4 regions of the Rossellomorea sp. NRS-1567 genome follow, and region 4 is predicted to be linked to each of the others. Evidence: riboswitches for the same ligand, from Rfam matches in the RefSeq annotation. Region 4 holds a riboswitch; each other region holds the start of a gene.
What was found. A riboswitch is a leader RNA that binds a small molecule or an ion and turns the genes downstream of it on or off. The one in region 4 is predicted to bind cobalamin.
Positions count from the first base shown of each region.

Region 1: it holds a riboswitch for cobalamin, as region 4 does, so the genes downstream of both, ACIFOD_RS21395 (ABC transporter substrate-binding protein) here and ACIFOD_RS07165 (hypothetical protein) in region 4, are expected to answer to the same signal.
Region 2: it holds a riboswitch for cobalamin, as region 4 does, so the genes downstream of both, ACIFOD_RS02490 (ribonucleoside-diphosphate reductase subunit alpha) here and ACIFOD_RS07165 (hypothetical protein) in region 4, are expected to answer to the same signal.
Region 3: it holds a riboswitch for cobalamin, as region 4 does, so the genes downstream of both, ACIFOD_RS15450 (acyl-CoA thioesterase) here and ACIFOD_RS07165 (hypothetical protein) in region 4, are expected to answer to the same signal.

Region 1 is NZ_JBITPL010000030.1:190,770-194,750, forward strand. Features, by position in the region: gene ACIFOD_RS21390 (FecCD family ABC transporter permease) at 1-951, opposite strand, end outside; gene ACIFOD_RS21395 (ABC transporter substrate-binding protein) at 914-1,879, opposite strand; cobalamin riboswitch at 2,014-2,212, opposite strand; gene msrA (peptide-methionine (S)-S-oxide reductase MsrA) at 2,436-2,966, shown strand; gene ACIFOD_RS21405 (hypothetical protein) at 3,023-3,181, shown strand; gene ACIFOD_RS21410 (phytoene desaturase family protein) at 3,230-3,981, opposite strand, start outside.
Region 2 is NZ_JBITPL010000002.1:166,741-170,721, forward strand. Features, by position in the region: gene ACIFOD_RS02490 (ribonucleoside-diphosphate reductase subunit alpha) at 1-2,195, opposite strand, end outside; cobalamin riboswitch at 2,344-2,524, opposite strand; gene ACIFOD_RS02495 (SurA N-terminal domain-containing protein) at 3,179-3,955, shown strand.
Region 3 is NZ_JBITPL010000019.1:71,947-75,927, forward strand. Features, by position in the region: gene ACIFOD_RS15440 (DUF1761 domain-containing protein) at 1-46, opposite strand, end outside; gene ACIFOD_RS15445 (AraC family transcriptional regulator) at 60-998, opposite strand; cobalamin riboswitch at 1,102-1,292, shown strand; gene ACIFOD_RS15450 (acyl-CoA thioesterase) at 1,440-1,913, shown strand; gene ACIFOD_RS15455 (VC0807 family protein) at 2,114-2,776, shown strand; gene ACIFOD_RS15460 (helix-turn-helix domain-containing protein) at 2,898-3,981, shown strand, end outside.
Region 4 is NZ_JBITPL010000011.1:31,956-35,936, reverse strand. Features, by position in the region: gene ACIFOD_RS07170 (ABC transporter substrate-binding protein) at 1-703, opposite strand, end outside; gene ACIFOD_RS07165 (hypothetical protein) at 724-1,245, opposite strand; cobalamin riboswitch at 1,411-1,597, opposite strand; gene ACIFOD_RS07160 (hypothetical protein) at 1,728-2,060, shown strand; gene ACIFOD_RS07155 (DUF2584 domain-containing protein) at 2,100-2,342, opposite strand; gene ACIFOD_RS07150 (alpha/beta hydrolase family protein) at 2,387-3,169, opposite strand; gene ACIFOD_RS07145 (ABC transporter substrate-binding protein) at 3,388-3,981, shown strand, end outside.

The DNA.
Region 1 (3,981 bases), on a different contig from region 4:
TGAGATGAGATCGGCCAACACGAGAAAGCCTCCTCCTACAACGATGGACAAAGGAAGTAAGTGTCTATGGTCATGCCCTACCATCCTTCTTAGAAAATGAGGGATTACAAGCCCCACAAATCCAATTGTACCTGAAACGGCGACAGCCGCCCCCGTCAGTATACTTCCTGCAATTAAGATGAGGAGTTTTCTCTTTTGTACGGATATCCCGATATGATGGGCTTGTTCTTCACCAAAGCTCATGCCATTCAGTTCCTTGCCATTGAGAAACAAAACGATCACTCCAATTAAGAAAAAGGGCAATATAATCGTAATGTAATCCCACCCTCTCATGGATACACTTCCAAGAAGCCAACCGATGATCTGTCTTAATTCCTCTCCCGTCAGGGCAATCATTAAGGATATAAGGGAACCTAAAAAAGAGCTGAAAATGATTCCTGTTAATATGATGGTTTCTACCTTCATGGTTCTTTCAACCTTCTGTGCAAACCATAATACGAGGAACACGGTTATAATCGAACAAAGAATACTGAGAAAGGGAAGCGTAAACTTCCCAATGAACGGAATGCTCCAATTAAAGAACAATGTAATAACCGCACCGACCGATGCTCCTGAAGACACACCCAATGTATATGGATCTGCGAGCGGGTTGCGCAATAGTCCTTGAAAGGAAGCTCCTGCAATTGCTAAGGAACTTCCAACCAATAATGCCAATAATACTCTGGGCAATCTTATGGCATACACTATATTTGCAAACATTGGATCAATTTCTTCCGGTAAAGGGTATCCAAACCATTTAGCTCCAACGATGAACAGAATATCCTTTGGCGGGACAGAGACGGTTCCAATCGAAATACCGGCGAGAATTGCGAATAGTAAAAACGATACAGCCAACCCGTATGTTATCCATATTTTATTCTGCAAATAACTCCGGATAGATTGACTTTGCAATTTCCTCTACTCCTTCAACTAATCTCGGACCAGTACGTGTGACCAGATCTGAATGAACATCATGGACATCTTCATTTTTTACAGCAGTTACATCTTTCCAACCTTCTCGGCCCATCACTTGTTCTTTAGGATTTTCACTATAAAAACCATAGGTTGTAATGATGACGTCAGGATTTGAAGCGATGACCGCTTCTTGATTTACTTGGACCCATCCCTTCTGATCACTCATCACATTTTCGGCATTTACTAGTGAAAGCATTTGATCAATAAAAGTATTTTTTCCTGTCGAATATATGTCAGGGGAAGGTGAAACCTCTACATACACTTTTTTCTTTTCAGATACACCACTGACTTTTCCCTTAATGGATTCAAGATCCGCTTTCATCTCAGAAATGACAGACTCAGCTTCATCTTTCTTGCCGACCAATGTGCCGATGTTTTCCATCGTGGTGTACACTTCCTCAAAGCTATTGGCATCACGTACGATATAGACCTTTACCCCTGCACCTCGAAGCTGTTCTAACCCTTCTTCTGCCGACACAGCAGTGGACTCATGAGCAAGAACCAAATCCGGATTCAGACTGATAATCTTCTCAACGTTAAATTCCATTCCACCTATCTTTTCTTTCTCCGCCGCTTCTTTTGGATAATTATCAAAATCTGAAACACCTACGATTTCCTTATTCAACCCTAACTCGAATAAGATTTCTGTGTTGCTCGGAATCAATGAAACAATATGCTTAGGTTGCTCATCCAGCGTGACTTTATTATTCAGGGCGTCGTTTACTGACAAAGGAAAAGCAGATTGTCCCTGGCTGACTTCCCCGCTATCTTTATTCTTTTCTACATTTTCATTGTCAGTACCGCAAGCTGAAAGGAGTCCTAGAGATACTATTAGAGCAAGAATGATTTTGAATGTGTGTTTCATACGTTTTCCTCCTGTGAATGAACTTATTTCCAGACAAAAAAACATCTCCAGTGGGACTAGAGATGTTGTGTAAAATGCATAAAAGGCTTTAAACCGTTAAACATGCACATTACACCTTTCTATCCGCGTAGATTTGGTGCGAAAGACATTAGGCAGGTCTCCTGGCTCATGGTCATTGTTTGCTGCACCTTCCCATACCTATTGGTACAGTGGTATTCATACAGCTCACTTCCATTTACAGTGGCGGGACCGCGTTGGAATTACACCAACTTCCCTATTATGAAGCTAAAAAGTTTGCTACCGAAACTTCCGCTTCACCTAATCTCATATCGTATGTAATTATTCCGTTCAACAGAATTATACACAAGATTCTATGGATAGTGAATGAAATTTGATAAACTTTGCTGAAAATAGCAGGAATACTTCTTTTCGAATCTTTTCCCGATGCAACCTTTCGAGCTAATAGATTGTCCCCTCCATTCTTTCGTGATAAAATCTTTTTCAAGCAATCGCTTTACTGCTTTAGAGGAGCACATATGGTACAGGAGGTTCAGCAATGAATAAAAAAAAAGAAATCGCTACTTTTGCAGGTGGTTGTTTTTGGTGCATGGTAAAGCCATTTGATGAATTACCGGGAATAATTGATGTCGTGTCAGGTTATTCAGGGGGCCACCTTGAAAACCCAATATATCAAGATATAAAAGCAGGAAATAGTGGACATTACGAAGCTGTTCAAATCACATTTAATCCTGATTTATTCCCTTATGAAAGATTATTAGAGCTATACTGGCCTCAGATTGATCCAACGGATGATGGGGGACAATTCCATGACCGCGGGAATCAGTACCGGACAGCTATTTTCTATCATAATGAACACCAGAAACAATTAGCTGAAAACACAAAGAACGAAATAGTAGACAGTGGACGATTCAAGAAGCCTATCGTCACAAACATCCTTCCTGCTTCCACTTTCTATCCGGCAGAAGAATACCATCAAAAATTCTACAAGAAAAATCCAGATGAATATAAACAAGACCGGTCAAAGTCAGGTCGCGATGAATTTATAGATAATCATTGGAAGAACTAAATAGTGGGATGAAAAAAACTCCTTTCGCCAAACTAATGGCAGGAAGGAGTTTTTGTATGAAGAAAAATGAGAAAAATACAGAAGACAATGAGCAGGTTATCGGGTTTGAAGGCCCAGGGAAAGTCGTCAATTTCTTTGACCCCTATCCAGATGAAGATGAAGAGAATGTAAATAACTCGGATACGGTAGATAATCATTCTTCAGAAAAACAGTAAGAATATAAAAGGTGAAGATTATTTAAATGTAACCTTCACCTTTTCATATTAACCAATGAAACGATTCACTTTCACTTGCTCATTAATGATTAATTCCGCTGTCAGTTGTCCTGAAAGTGCAACCATTGGCACACCTCCACCTGGATGGGTTGAACCTCCCACAAAGTACATATTAGAGAGCACTCTGCTCTTATTCGGAATCTTGAAACCTCCGTTAAGCTTTCGGTCTGTGACAGTACCATAGATCGATCCACCATTCGCCCCATAAAGGGCTTGAAGGTCGTTTGGAGTGAAGGTATATTCGTATTCTATATGATCCCTTAAATTGGTTACGCCCATTTTCTCCAGCTTATCCAGCACTTTGAGTCGATAAGATTCTTTGTATTGAGTCCAATCCTCCCCCTCTTTTAATGGTGGTACGTGTGTCAACACAAACAGGTTTTCTTTTCCTTCAGGAGCCTGTGTGGGATCCGACTTCGACGAGATACCAATATAAATCGTCGGATCATCAGCCAGCTGATTCTCATCGAAGATTTGCTTGAATTCTTTTTTAGGATCCTTACTGAAAAAGAAGTTATGGTGAGAAAGATGATCATATTCACGATCTACCCCGAGGAGCAGAACCAATCCTGAAACCGTAGGGGCATACTTGCTTAATTCGTCGACTTCTTTTGCAGACTCATGATAATCAGCCAAAAGGGATTTGTAGCAAGGGATGGCCTCTAAATTCGATACAACGAGGTCCGCCATCAGCTCTTCCCCTATTTTCGTACGTATTCCTTCAGCACGGCTGCCTGTGG
Region 2 (3,981 bases), on a different contig from region 4:
ACATAGTAGGTCGTTTTCAATCCTGACTTCCATGCATCTAAATGAAGAGATAGTAACTCGATCGCCTTGATATCATTCCTCACATACAAGTTAAACGATATTCCTTGATCTATATGTCTCTGTCTCTTCTCATTTTGTTTAATACTCCAGTGCTGATCTACGTTATAAGCCGTTTTGTAATACCAGGTCGTCTTAGGTGATAAATCAGGTGCTGTAACGGGAATCTTATAGTCTTTCTTTTCTTCCGAGTACTCTAATCTGAATAAGGGATCTATACTGGCTGTAGAGCCGGCAATGATCGAAGTGGACGAATTGGGCGCAACGGCCATTAAATATCCGTTTCGGATTCCTTGTGAGGAAACACCATCCCTGAGTGCATCCCACCTCGGTCCGGAATACCCTTTCTTTGAAAAATATTCTCCAGTCGACCAGTCGGACCCGCTGTAATAGGGATAGGAGCCTTTTTCTTTCGCTAATTCATGACTGGCTTTGATCGTGTAATAAGCAACATCCTCGTATAGGGAATCACAATAATCAACTGCTTCATCGCTCTCCCATTTCAAACCTTTCAATGCAAGGAGGTGATGCCATCCAAAGGTTCCTAATCCAATCCCTCTATAGCGCCTGTTTGTCTGTTGGGCTTGCAGGACAGGAAGCTTATTAATATCTATGACATTATCAAGTAATCTCACTCCTATGGACACGACTCTTTCCAGCTCATCATCCATGATTGTTTTGGCTAAAGAAACAGATGCCAAATTACAGACGACATAATCTCCCGGAGATTTATAGGTAATGATTTTACCGTCCTTTATGACCTCTTCTTCCATGACGGTCGCACTCATATTCTGGGCGATTTCCGTACATAAATTACTACAGTAAATCATTCCCTTATGCCCATTGGCATTTAGCCGATTGACTGTATCGCGGTAAAACATATAGGGTGTCCCCGTTTCGAGCTGGGAAATCATGATCCGCTTGAAAATTTCAATCGCAGGAACTACTTCCCTGGAAAGATCGTGACATTCTACACACTCCCAATACTTATCCCTGAATGAACCTTCTCCATCACACTCATCATAGTAATCTTCCAGGGAATATCCCATGACCACCCTCACTTCATGAGGATCAAATAAGTACCAATCCCCTCTATCCTCCACTTGTTCCATGAATAAATCCGGTACACTTACTCCAGTGAAAAGGTCATGAGTACGCTGCCTTTCATCTCCATTATTTAATCGGGTATCAAGAAAAGGAAAAATATCCTTATGCCATACATCCAAATATACAGCGATCGCTCCTTGACGTTGACCTAATTGATCAACGGATACGGCTGTGTTATTTAATTGCTTCATCCATGGTATAACACCTGAACTTACTCCCTTGAAGCCTTTGATATTACTACCTCTGCTCCGGACCTTCCCCAGATAGATACCGAGGCCGCCACCGTTTTTACTTAGTGTGGAAACATCTGTATTACTGTCATAAATACTTCTTAAATCATCGGCTACCGTATCAATAAAACAGCTCGATAACTGACCATGGCTTTTGCCGGCGTTGGCAAACGTAGGGGTTGCAACCGTCATATACAAATTAGACAGGGCCCAGTAAGCTTCTTCAATAAGCGCCAGTCGCATATCACGGGGTTCGTTCATAAAGAGCGTCATGGCGATGATTAGCAATCGCTCCTGAGGCAATTCAAGGATTTCACCATCATGGGACTTAGTTAAATACCTCTCTGATAGTGTGACGATCCCTATGTACGTAAACAGATGGTCTTTAGATGAATCCATGACCCTCCCCAAAGAGTCAATTTCTTCCTTGCTATATGATTCCAATAGTGCGGGTGTATATAGTTTCCTATCAGTCAAGTCTTGAATTAATTCATAAAAGGAACTGTACAACACGCTTTCTTCCACTCTCCTTGAATAGGCGATTGTACGATAAAGTTTCATTAAATATAATTCTGCAGCCACATACGTCCAATCAGGTTCATGGGCAGAGATCCGTTCGACTGCCGTAAGTATCATGAAATGATAAAGCTTTTCTTTACTCCATTCAGATTGACCGTCTGCATACTTAAAAGTCTTTTCATCGAATTCTTTAAAATGAAGTTGTGGAAAGCGACTGTGGAGATTTGTAAGAATCGCTTTTGCGTCCCCTGAAATCCTTTGATCCTGTGATACGATTGACATCATCATTCCTCCCAATTTATACAGTGTGGGAAGGATTCAAAAAAAAGCCCATCCTTCTAGAAGGATGGGCTTTATGTACGAAAGATATATGAATAGACTAAAGTGCCTATTCCAATCCTCGCTTTATCCTCCCAATTCCCGAAGAAGATAACACGTGATAAACAAGGCAGGTCTCCTGACTCGTGCTTCACTCTACTCTAAGGCCTTCCCATCGTATATGACAGTGGCAGTTCCTTATTTCGTCAGCACTTACAGTTGCGGGGACAGTTCCGGATTCACACCGGATTCCCTTTTAAGTCCATTCAGACACCCTATTCACAGGTTATAATCAATATATAGTTACAATCATCAAAAAGAACACTAAATGTTGTGTTCTGTATCATCATAAACGATTAAAAATGAATTTACAAGTGAAACTATTGATTTTGTTTAGACGTTGAAATCTTTTAATAGTATCACTCTATTACACTCGTAAAGTCAAGAGTTGTAACAAGTTGAACAGAAGGAATAATCCTTCCTTTGAATTATGCTTATAACTATTATTTTCCATGAAAAGAATAGGAGAAGATTGAATACTACCTTCAAATGGACACTAGTCAGCCGACACCTGCCTACATGTTAGTTGAAGAAAATGTTACCACTCTCTATAATTCAAATAGAAGGTTGTTTGACAGTATTCTTTGGTCCCCAATATTTTTTATAGGCTGTTTAAATGGAGGAAAGCACTCGATTTAAACAGCCTCTTTTTTTAGCTACCAAGTGAAAACCTTCTTACATTTTCATTTCTGCCCGGCAGTTGATAGTCGAATGTAATCGTATACATTCTAGTGAAAGAGGGACCATATTAGTAATTCACTGTATTTCAACCTCATTACAATCTATACTTTTTAGCTTAAATACTTTCTTTTTACGGGTTTTTCCTTTAAAATGCGCATTAAGTGATTTTTTTGGAAATCACACCTTACTTCTGAAAGGGGTCTATTATGAAAAAATTATTAACGACTTTACTAGTAGCATTATTAGCGATTGGACTAGCCGCTTGCGGTTCGAACGAGGAGAGCCAAAAACAAGCTGACGATAAAGCGAAAACAGAAGAAAAAAGCGATGGAAAGGCTCAAGAAGAGCAAGCGAAGCAAATGGAAGAAATGCAAAAGAAAATGGATAAACAGAAGGTTGAAAAAGATAAGATCGTTGCCATTGTAAATGACGAAAAAATAAAAGGTGAAGATTTCAATAACGTATTGACTCAATCACAAATGCAGTATCAACAGATGGGGCAAGACCCAACAAGTAAAGATGCAGCAAAGAAAATAAAAGAACAAACGATTGATAGCCTGGTTGGACAAACACTCCTTATGCAGCAGGCCGATGAAAAAGGCTACAAAGCATCAGAGGATGAAATCAATAAACAACTGGAAGAAGTTAAAAAGCAGTACGGTGATGAAAAGAAGTTTGAAGACGCAATGAAGAAAGCCGGATTCACGATGGACGAGTTAAAAACGCAAATCGCCGAAAACATCAAATACACTAACTACGTTGAAAAAGAAATCAAAGTAGAAGAAGTCTCTGAAGATGAAATGAAGAAATTTTACGATCAGTACGCAAGTCAGCAAGGTCAGGGTGAATCAAAGGATGCACCAAAATTTGAAGAAGTGAAACCTCAGATCAAGACTCAATTAGAACAACAGAAAAAACAAGAAAAACTTGTTCAGCATGTAGAAGATTTAAAGAAAAATGCTAAAGTTGATGTAAAAATCTAATGCACCATGAAAGAAAGCCACCTATC
Region 3 (3,981 bases), on a different contig from region 4:
CCAGAGCCCCCGCTAAAACCGCGAGCAAATTCACATTTAATTCCATCCCTATTCCTCCATTAATTCGGCTCAATGGCTAAAGCGATCGCTTTAATGTTACATCCAATATCGAGTGTTCCTTGTAGATTGATCATTTCCACAAGTTCAATCGGATTCCCAAGGTATCTGTATCCGCTTTTCGGCAGCCAATAGCTGTAAAGTTCAGAATAGCATTCGATTAACTTCCCTCTTTCCCGGTAGTCGACAGGTTCATCGAATTCATAAACCACATGCTTACTGCCTCGAAATGGATAGAGTTCCTCATCCTCCGCGTCATTTTGATTTTCGATTGCCATGCGACACTCATACCTGCTTTTTTCAGGTGGGGTAATATAAGGGTTGCTCTTTGGAACTCCAAATATCAAAGGACTCTTCTCTATGAGGTTTCTGGCATTTCCCCATCTGTATAGATCTTGCCAGGCTTCTGGAATGCCTTCGATATATGACCCGATATGAAATCTATTGACGGTTGAACACTCTGGAAAATGAGCGATCTTCACTTTCGATAAATCCAGCCATTTAAACTCATTATAGGATTCTTCATCCTGGAATGCTTTCGCTTTTGTGCTGAAAAGTTTAGATTTCTTGCTATTAAGATATTCCCGCGGAAAACGCTCTAAATAGGCACCTTCCCGCCAGCTTTTGGGGCTGGTTTTAAAGTAAACATTAAAAGAATAGGTGAAATAGGATAATGATGAAAAACCACATATGAACGCAATTTGTGTGATAGGAAGCTGTGGTTCGTAAATGAGCATATGCGCTGCATTTTCCAGGCGCATTCTTTTCACATAACCTGCCGGTGTTTCACCGATCAGCCCTTTAAACAACCTCTGAAAGTGATAAGGGGAATAGGTTGATACTTTGGCCAACTGTTCTAAAGATAAATCTTCGCTTAGATGTTGATCGATATACTCTACTACTTTATCGATTTGGTTTCTTTGTATTTTGTCTTGGGGCATTTTTCAGACCTCACTACCTTTTTGAAAACCACTTGTTTATAAATTTTACCATAATCCTTCTCCTCACTCACTAAGGGTTATGATAAAATAAAAGCGTTCACAATTTAATCATTGCTCATTGGTGAAGATGATCTTTAGCTCATTTTCTTAAAAGGGAAGTTGGTGAAAGTCCAACGCGGTCCCGCCACTGTAAGGCTGAGAATTCGTATGGATCCACTGTTTCGAATCGAAATGGGAAGGAATGCGAAATCGCTGACGCTGAGCCAGGAGACCTGCCAAATGAGAAGAACACAGAAGTTCCTACGGGAGATAGGAGGGTGTTGCGCTAAATGAGCCACATGAGGAATCACAGGATTCTGGACGTTCGCTTGAAATAGCTGCATCTTCTTTTTCAAAAGGAGATGCTTTTTTGTTTCTTACTACAAACAGGGAGATGAGAAAATGGAGCAAGCCTATTCAGTGGAACGTTCACGAACCATACAAACAAAATTGGTATTGCCGCCTGACACCAATCATATGCAGACCATCTTTGGAGGGAAGGTCCTTTCCTATATTGATGAGATTGCGGCACTATCCGCCATGAAACATTCAAGTTCAGTCGTCGTTACGGCATCGATTGACTCGGTGGACTTCTTATCGTCTGCCACGGTTGGCGACGCTTTAAGCCTGGAAGCATACGTCACTTCCACAGGCAGGACATCAATGGAAGTGTATGTAAAGGTGTACTCTACGAATCTCGTAACGAGTGTCAAAACACTGACGACGGAATCATTCCTGACAATGGTCGCCGTTGATGAAAATGGTAAGCCTAAGCCGGTACCAAGGGTCATACCACAGACGGAAGAAGAATCGAGGCTATTCAAAACGGCTCATTTGCGAAAAGAGCATAGAAAAAATCGGGCGCTTATTTTGTAAACAGTCCCTGATCGCTGAATATCCGGATAACCAAAACACTCAGGGTTTTCTAAGCTCTGGGTGTTTAAAAAGACCATTATCCTATCACTTTTTCAAAAAGGGAATTGGGACACAATTGGCAAAATCAACTGATATCGTGAAACTTCTTCCATCCTTGTCCGTATGAATAGTATTAGTAAATAAAAGGAAGAGGGATAAAGTTGAAAAGGAATTTTGTCTTACTGGACTTATTGATTTATGTAGCACTACCACTTTTCGTATGGAATATCATGAGGGATTACATTGGAGATTACTATGCCATGCTCCTTTCCTCTGTTCCAGGAATCATTTATACGGTTTATCGTTTTATCGAAATGAAGAAAGTAAATACATTTGGCTTGTTCATTTTAGTCACGCTGATTGTCGGTACTCTGATTGACGTACTGGCTGGTTCCTCCATCCAACTCCTATGGAATAATGTATACTATGCCGCTGCTTTAAGTTTATTTTTCTTCATCACCATATTGTTACGAAAACCGATTTCCCTTTTCTTCGGACTTGACTTCGCAGAGCTTCAAGGATACGACCGTACCTTTAGTAAGCGACTCTACTATAAAAAGCCTCTTTATCGAATCTTTCAATTAATCACGCTATGTTTTGCATTAAGAAGTGGGATTCTGGCAATTGTTAAAGCATGGCTTATCCTGGAGTACGGGGTTGAAGCATTCGATAAAGGGATTATACTCCGCCAAGCCTTTAGCTGGATCATGACCGGGATTACCGTGGCTAGTTTCATTTATATAGGGAAGATCATACAGGATTCCCCCCAATTGGTGAAGGAAGTTCAGATCGAACTGGATGAGGAAGAGAGAAAATCAGTTTAGGGACTCAATTTCTATTGATTTGGATGTTATTGCCTTCAGACCTCCGTCTTGTCCCCCATCTATAGAACAAACAAAGATATTTCCCTATAATGATAAATAAACTGTTCACTCGGGGTGTACTATGATTGAAGGTAAATTAATTAAATTTCATCGAGAAGATTCGGGTTTGACTCAGGAGCAGCTTGCACATGGGATCTGCTCCACCACCCATCTAAGTAAAATCGAAAGAGGCATCACAGAGTATTCCAGTGAAATTACTGATTTACTTGCAAAAAAGCTTGGAATCAATATGGATAGTGAACGTTCCCGCTATCATTCCTTACAGGTAAAATTATCAGAATGGAACGATGCGATCATTATGATTCGTACCAACGAAATCCACCAATTAAAAGGGGAAATTGAAAAGGAACCTTTAAGGTTTCTATCTGACTTCTTTGTCCAATATAACCTTTTCTTAACAAGATATTATCTTTTTTTGAATAAACATGGAAAAGCAAAAGAAATCCTGGACCTGTTCGAACATAAAAACTACTCCCTTTCCCCTTTCGAACATAATTTATTGCTCCATGTCAAAGGGATCTATTATCATTCAACAAGGCAGTTTGATTCTTGCATTAAAGCATTGAAACAGATTGACGAAGAATATCCAAACTCCGAATATTATTTTCATTTGGCATTGGCGTATCATTCCATTCATTCAAACACCTTTGCCTATTATTATGGGCAAAGAGCACTGCACTTTTTCCAGAAAACATTGAATATCCTGAGGGTCATCGATTCGGAAACCTTAATCTTAATCCAATTGAATGCCAAGGAACCCTTTGATATGGAAGAAACCAAACAACAGTATGATAAGCTCCTCAGGGTCTGTGAATCCGTAAATTCCAAGGAAAGGGCGCATAAAATCCATAACAATCTGGGATTCGAATATTTTAGGAGAAAACGATATTCTGAATCAAAAGAATCCTATGAAAAAGCATTAAAACTTATTAATGAGTGTACGCCAGCGTCACATTATTTAGTCACACTTAGCGGATATATACTTGCTTGTATGAAAGGGAATCTGCTTTCTTCCGAAGAACTCAATCATTTAGCGACAAAAGGACTAAAGATGGCAACTCAGCACCAGGACCCCACCTACGTATTCTTTGAAATATACTTACTTACCATAAAAGGAAATGAACAAGAACTATATGAGTATATTG
Region 4 (3,981 bases):
CTTTCACCCAGCCTTTTTGGTCTACGAAAATATTATCTACCCCGGCCGTTTCCAGTATTTCCTGCTGAAACGTTTCTGCTCCTGCTGTATAAATATCCGGGGAGGGACTGATTTCAAAATATACTTGTTCTTTTTCCTTTAGTGTACTTACTTTTTCTTTCACATCTGAAATCTGTTGCTTGATGCCGTCTACCAATTCGTTCCCCTTCTTCTCTACTCCCATTACCGTTGCAATTTGTTCAATATCCCCATAAACATCTTCAAAGGTTTGGGCAGATTGAATGACGAATACGTTTAATCCTGCCTCTTCAAGTTGCTTCACTCCGGCATCATCTCCAGTGGTATATGCAATGACAACTTCGGGCTTTAGTGCAATGACCTCTTCAGCATTGACCGTCATGGAATCCGACACTCTTTTAATCTCCTTCGCTTCTTCAGGATAGTTGTCGAATTCAGTTGCCCCGACTACCTTATCTCCTGCTCCTATGGCAAAGAGAATCTCTGTGTTACTCGGCTGTAAGGAAATAACGGTTTCCGGCACTTTCTCAAAGCTAATCTCTTCTCCCCTGTCATCTGTCACAGAATAAGACTCATTTTCAGGCTTGACTTCCTTTGTGGATGTTACTTCTTCCCCATTGCTGCACCCTGCGAAAACAACCAGGATGATTGATAATAGTAAACTATTTAACCATGACTTTTTCATATTTCATCTTCCCCGCTTCTCTATTTTTTTTCGCTATACGATTTACTCACAAAAGGAATTTCTTCAATCCCTTCACATTTATTCACATACACAGCCATCACAAACAGGACATTTGCCAGTAAATGAGCGTACTTAAATAAAATGTTCTCCACTTTCATCTCAGTACTGACTTTATGTAAGGCACGGACGGACTTTTTTGCTTCACTGCGACAGGTATGAAGCGTACATGCGGCTGTACAGCCTTGAGGAAGGACAAAGGTTTGGATAAGGTCCTCGACTTCCAACACATAACGATCGTACATTTGGCTCAATTTATTCAAGTCCTCTTCCATGATGGCCGTCATTCCCCGCACCGAGCCATTGAGATGGTACGCCATCTCAGCTAAATATAGTAAATCGTCGTGCACTTTCGGTAAGTGTTCCGTCAATGATGACGCGAGTCCGATTTTAGTCGACAGTGAATCGGTCCGGATCTCAAAATCTACGGTTGAAACAGACTCACGCATATAGGGATAACATAAGTAGCGGAAATCCTTTGCCATATGTAAGTTCCTCCTTTCTGAATGATGTTTGTGAAACACCTATCGTATCTTCCGGGAGGGCACATAAACACAAAAAAACCACCCAAGAATATTGGCCGGCAGTTGTCATCCATATGAAAAAGAGATGCTAAAAAGCCGCACCATACCCTTAACTTCCGAAGAGCATAATACGATGAAAAAAAGGCAGGTATCCTGGCTCGTGCGTCAGCCTACTCTAAGAACCTTCCCATCTGAATGATCAAATAGTGGTTTTCTTCTTATTTCGTCAGCACTTACAGTTGCGGAAACAGCTTCGGATTCACACCGAATTCCCTTTATGCTAAAGATCAGCACCTAATTTCTGCGTGGGTTTATTCACTTAAGGAACATTATACCACTTTATCCATTTCAAAGTTGATGAAGTTTTGCATAAAAAACAAACATGTTGACGTACAAGCTTGAATATCTTTTGAGTATGTGAAGAAATGATAAGGAGGAAAAACATGAAGCAATTCGTTGTTTTGATATTATGCGTATTCTTATTAAGTGCATGCGGCGACAAAGAACCTGCATCCTATGAATTATGTGGATACGGGGATATGATGGTGGTGAACAAGAAGGAATATGTGAAAGTCTCTGAGGAGAAGAAGCTGGTCCTTGATGAAGAGCTCGGGGCTATTAAAGAAAAGATTGATAGTGAATATCACCCTGTTAATGACTTCACGGCAAATACACTTAAAAAAGGAACACCCATCTATAGCGTGAAGGATCACAGCAACTACCTGATTGCTCAGACTGAGGATAATCGCTATATTTTATATGAGGAAATAAAATAAAAGGAGGGCTGTAAGCGAATGTTTACAGCCCTCCTTTATTTAGTTCGTAGAATTCAAGGAAATCAATCGATACAGAATCGTCGTTTTCTCATCCGTCCACTCCATCTTTTCAATCCTGCCGTAACCACTGGGATCACTGTGTTTCGTTTTTCTGACATCTATCGGAATATGCATAGGATAAAGGCGATATCCATCCTTTTGAAGCTCGAACAGATTCTCTTCTTTCCGCACTTCTTTTCCTTTTGTCACGATCATCGTGTTTAATTCCAAGCCCATGCCCATTTCGCTTGACCTCAATCCTTTTTTATTTAATCATACACCACTGTCTATTGATTTTTCATCCATGTGCATAGCATGGAGACGATTTGTTGATTCTTTCGTGGTGGAAAGTAGTGCGTAAACTCTTTAAAGTATCGGGACGACACAGATTTCTCCAACTCTTTCAGTCTTTTTTCTAATCTATATGCATGCTCCACGGAAACGTTCTGATCCTTTTCACCGTGAATGATCAATACGGGAGCTTCAAGGTTGTCCAATTCGTATAGTGGGGTACGCCATTCGTATCGTTCCGGAACTTTATTGGGACTTCCCCCTATGACTCTTTTCATCATTCTCCTGAGATCCTTCCGTTCGTCATATGTTAAAAACATATCTGAAACGCCTCCCCATGTAACAACCGAGGTGACGTCCCTCTGCTCTATGCCTGTCAGAAGTGCCATGACCCCTCCACGGGAAAAGCCAAACACATGGATCCGGTTATGGACCACTCTGTGATAGTCTTTAAGCAATTCAACACCCGAAATGGCGTCTTCACGATCATCCCCCGCAAAATCTTCATTTCCCTCTCCACCAAGGTTTCCTCGGTAATAAGGAGCAAATACAATGAATCCGTGAGAAGCAAATTGAGCGATTCTCGCCGGGCGGACCATGCCGACGCCTTTGATCCCACCTCTTAAATAGAGAAAACCCTCATACTTCCCACCTCCAGCAGGTTCAGCCAATAAGCCCTTTACCCGTAGACCGGAGGATAGATAGGTAATTTCATATAGTTCCACATGAGGATTAGGTGAAGGAAACAAGGTTTTCTTCACAATCGTTCCGTTTTTCATATTCTCTTCCTTTCAAAACGTGCATTGGGTATTCACACATTTTTTATACTTCACATAGGATATTTTAGCAAATCTCATCATCAGCAGACGATTCAAGACCCTGCCTTTATGACCATCCTACCCTTTTAATATGGAAAGATAAACAAGGCAAAGAGAGATGCACTCATCCCCATTCTATCGTTAAACGAGTTTCATAAAGCTTAAAGGAGGAATATTGAATGAAAAAATGGCTTCGTAGTGGCTTTGCCGTGTTGCTCATAGGTATGTTGGCAATCGGATTGACAGCATGTGGAGAAAAAGAAGAAATCGTACAGAAAGTTCGTGTAGCAGAAGTGACCCGCTCGATTTTCTATGCTCCTGAATATGTCGCAATCGAAAAAGGATTCTTCAAAGAAGAGGGGCTGGACATTGAACTGACCACTACCTGGGGTGGAGATAAGACCATGACCACCTTGCTATCGGGCGGCGCAGATATCGCCCTGGTCGGTTCAGAAACCTCCATCTACGTCCATGCACAAGGTTCGGATGATCCGGTCATTAACTTTGCTCAATTAACCCAGACCGATGGAACATTTCTTGTTTCCCGTGAAAAAGTAGAGAACTTTGAATGGGATCAGCTAAAGGGCACCACCTTCCTTGGTCAGCGTAAAGGCGGTATGCCGCAAATGGTTGGGGAATTTGTCCTGAAGCAGAATGGCATCGACCCGCAAAGCGATTTAAACCTGATCCAAAACATTGATTTCGCGAATATCGCGAGTGCCTTTGCATCCGGTACAGGAGATTACGTTCAGCTATTCGAACCAACGGCATCC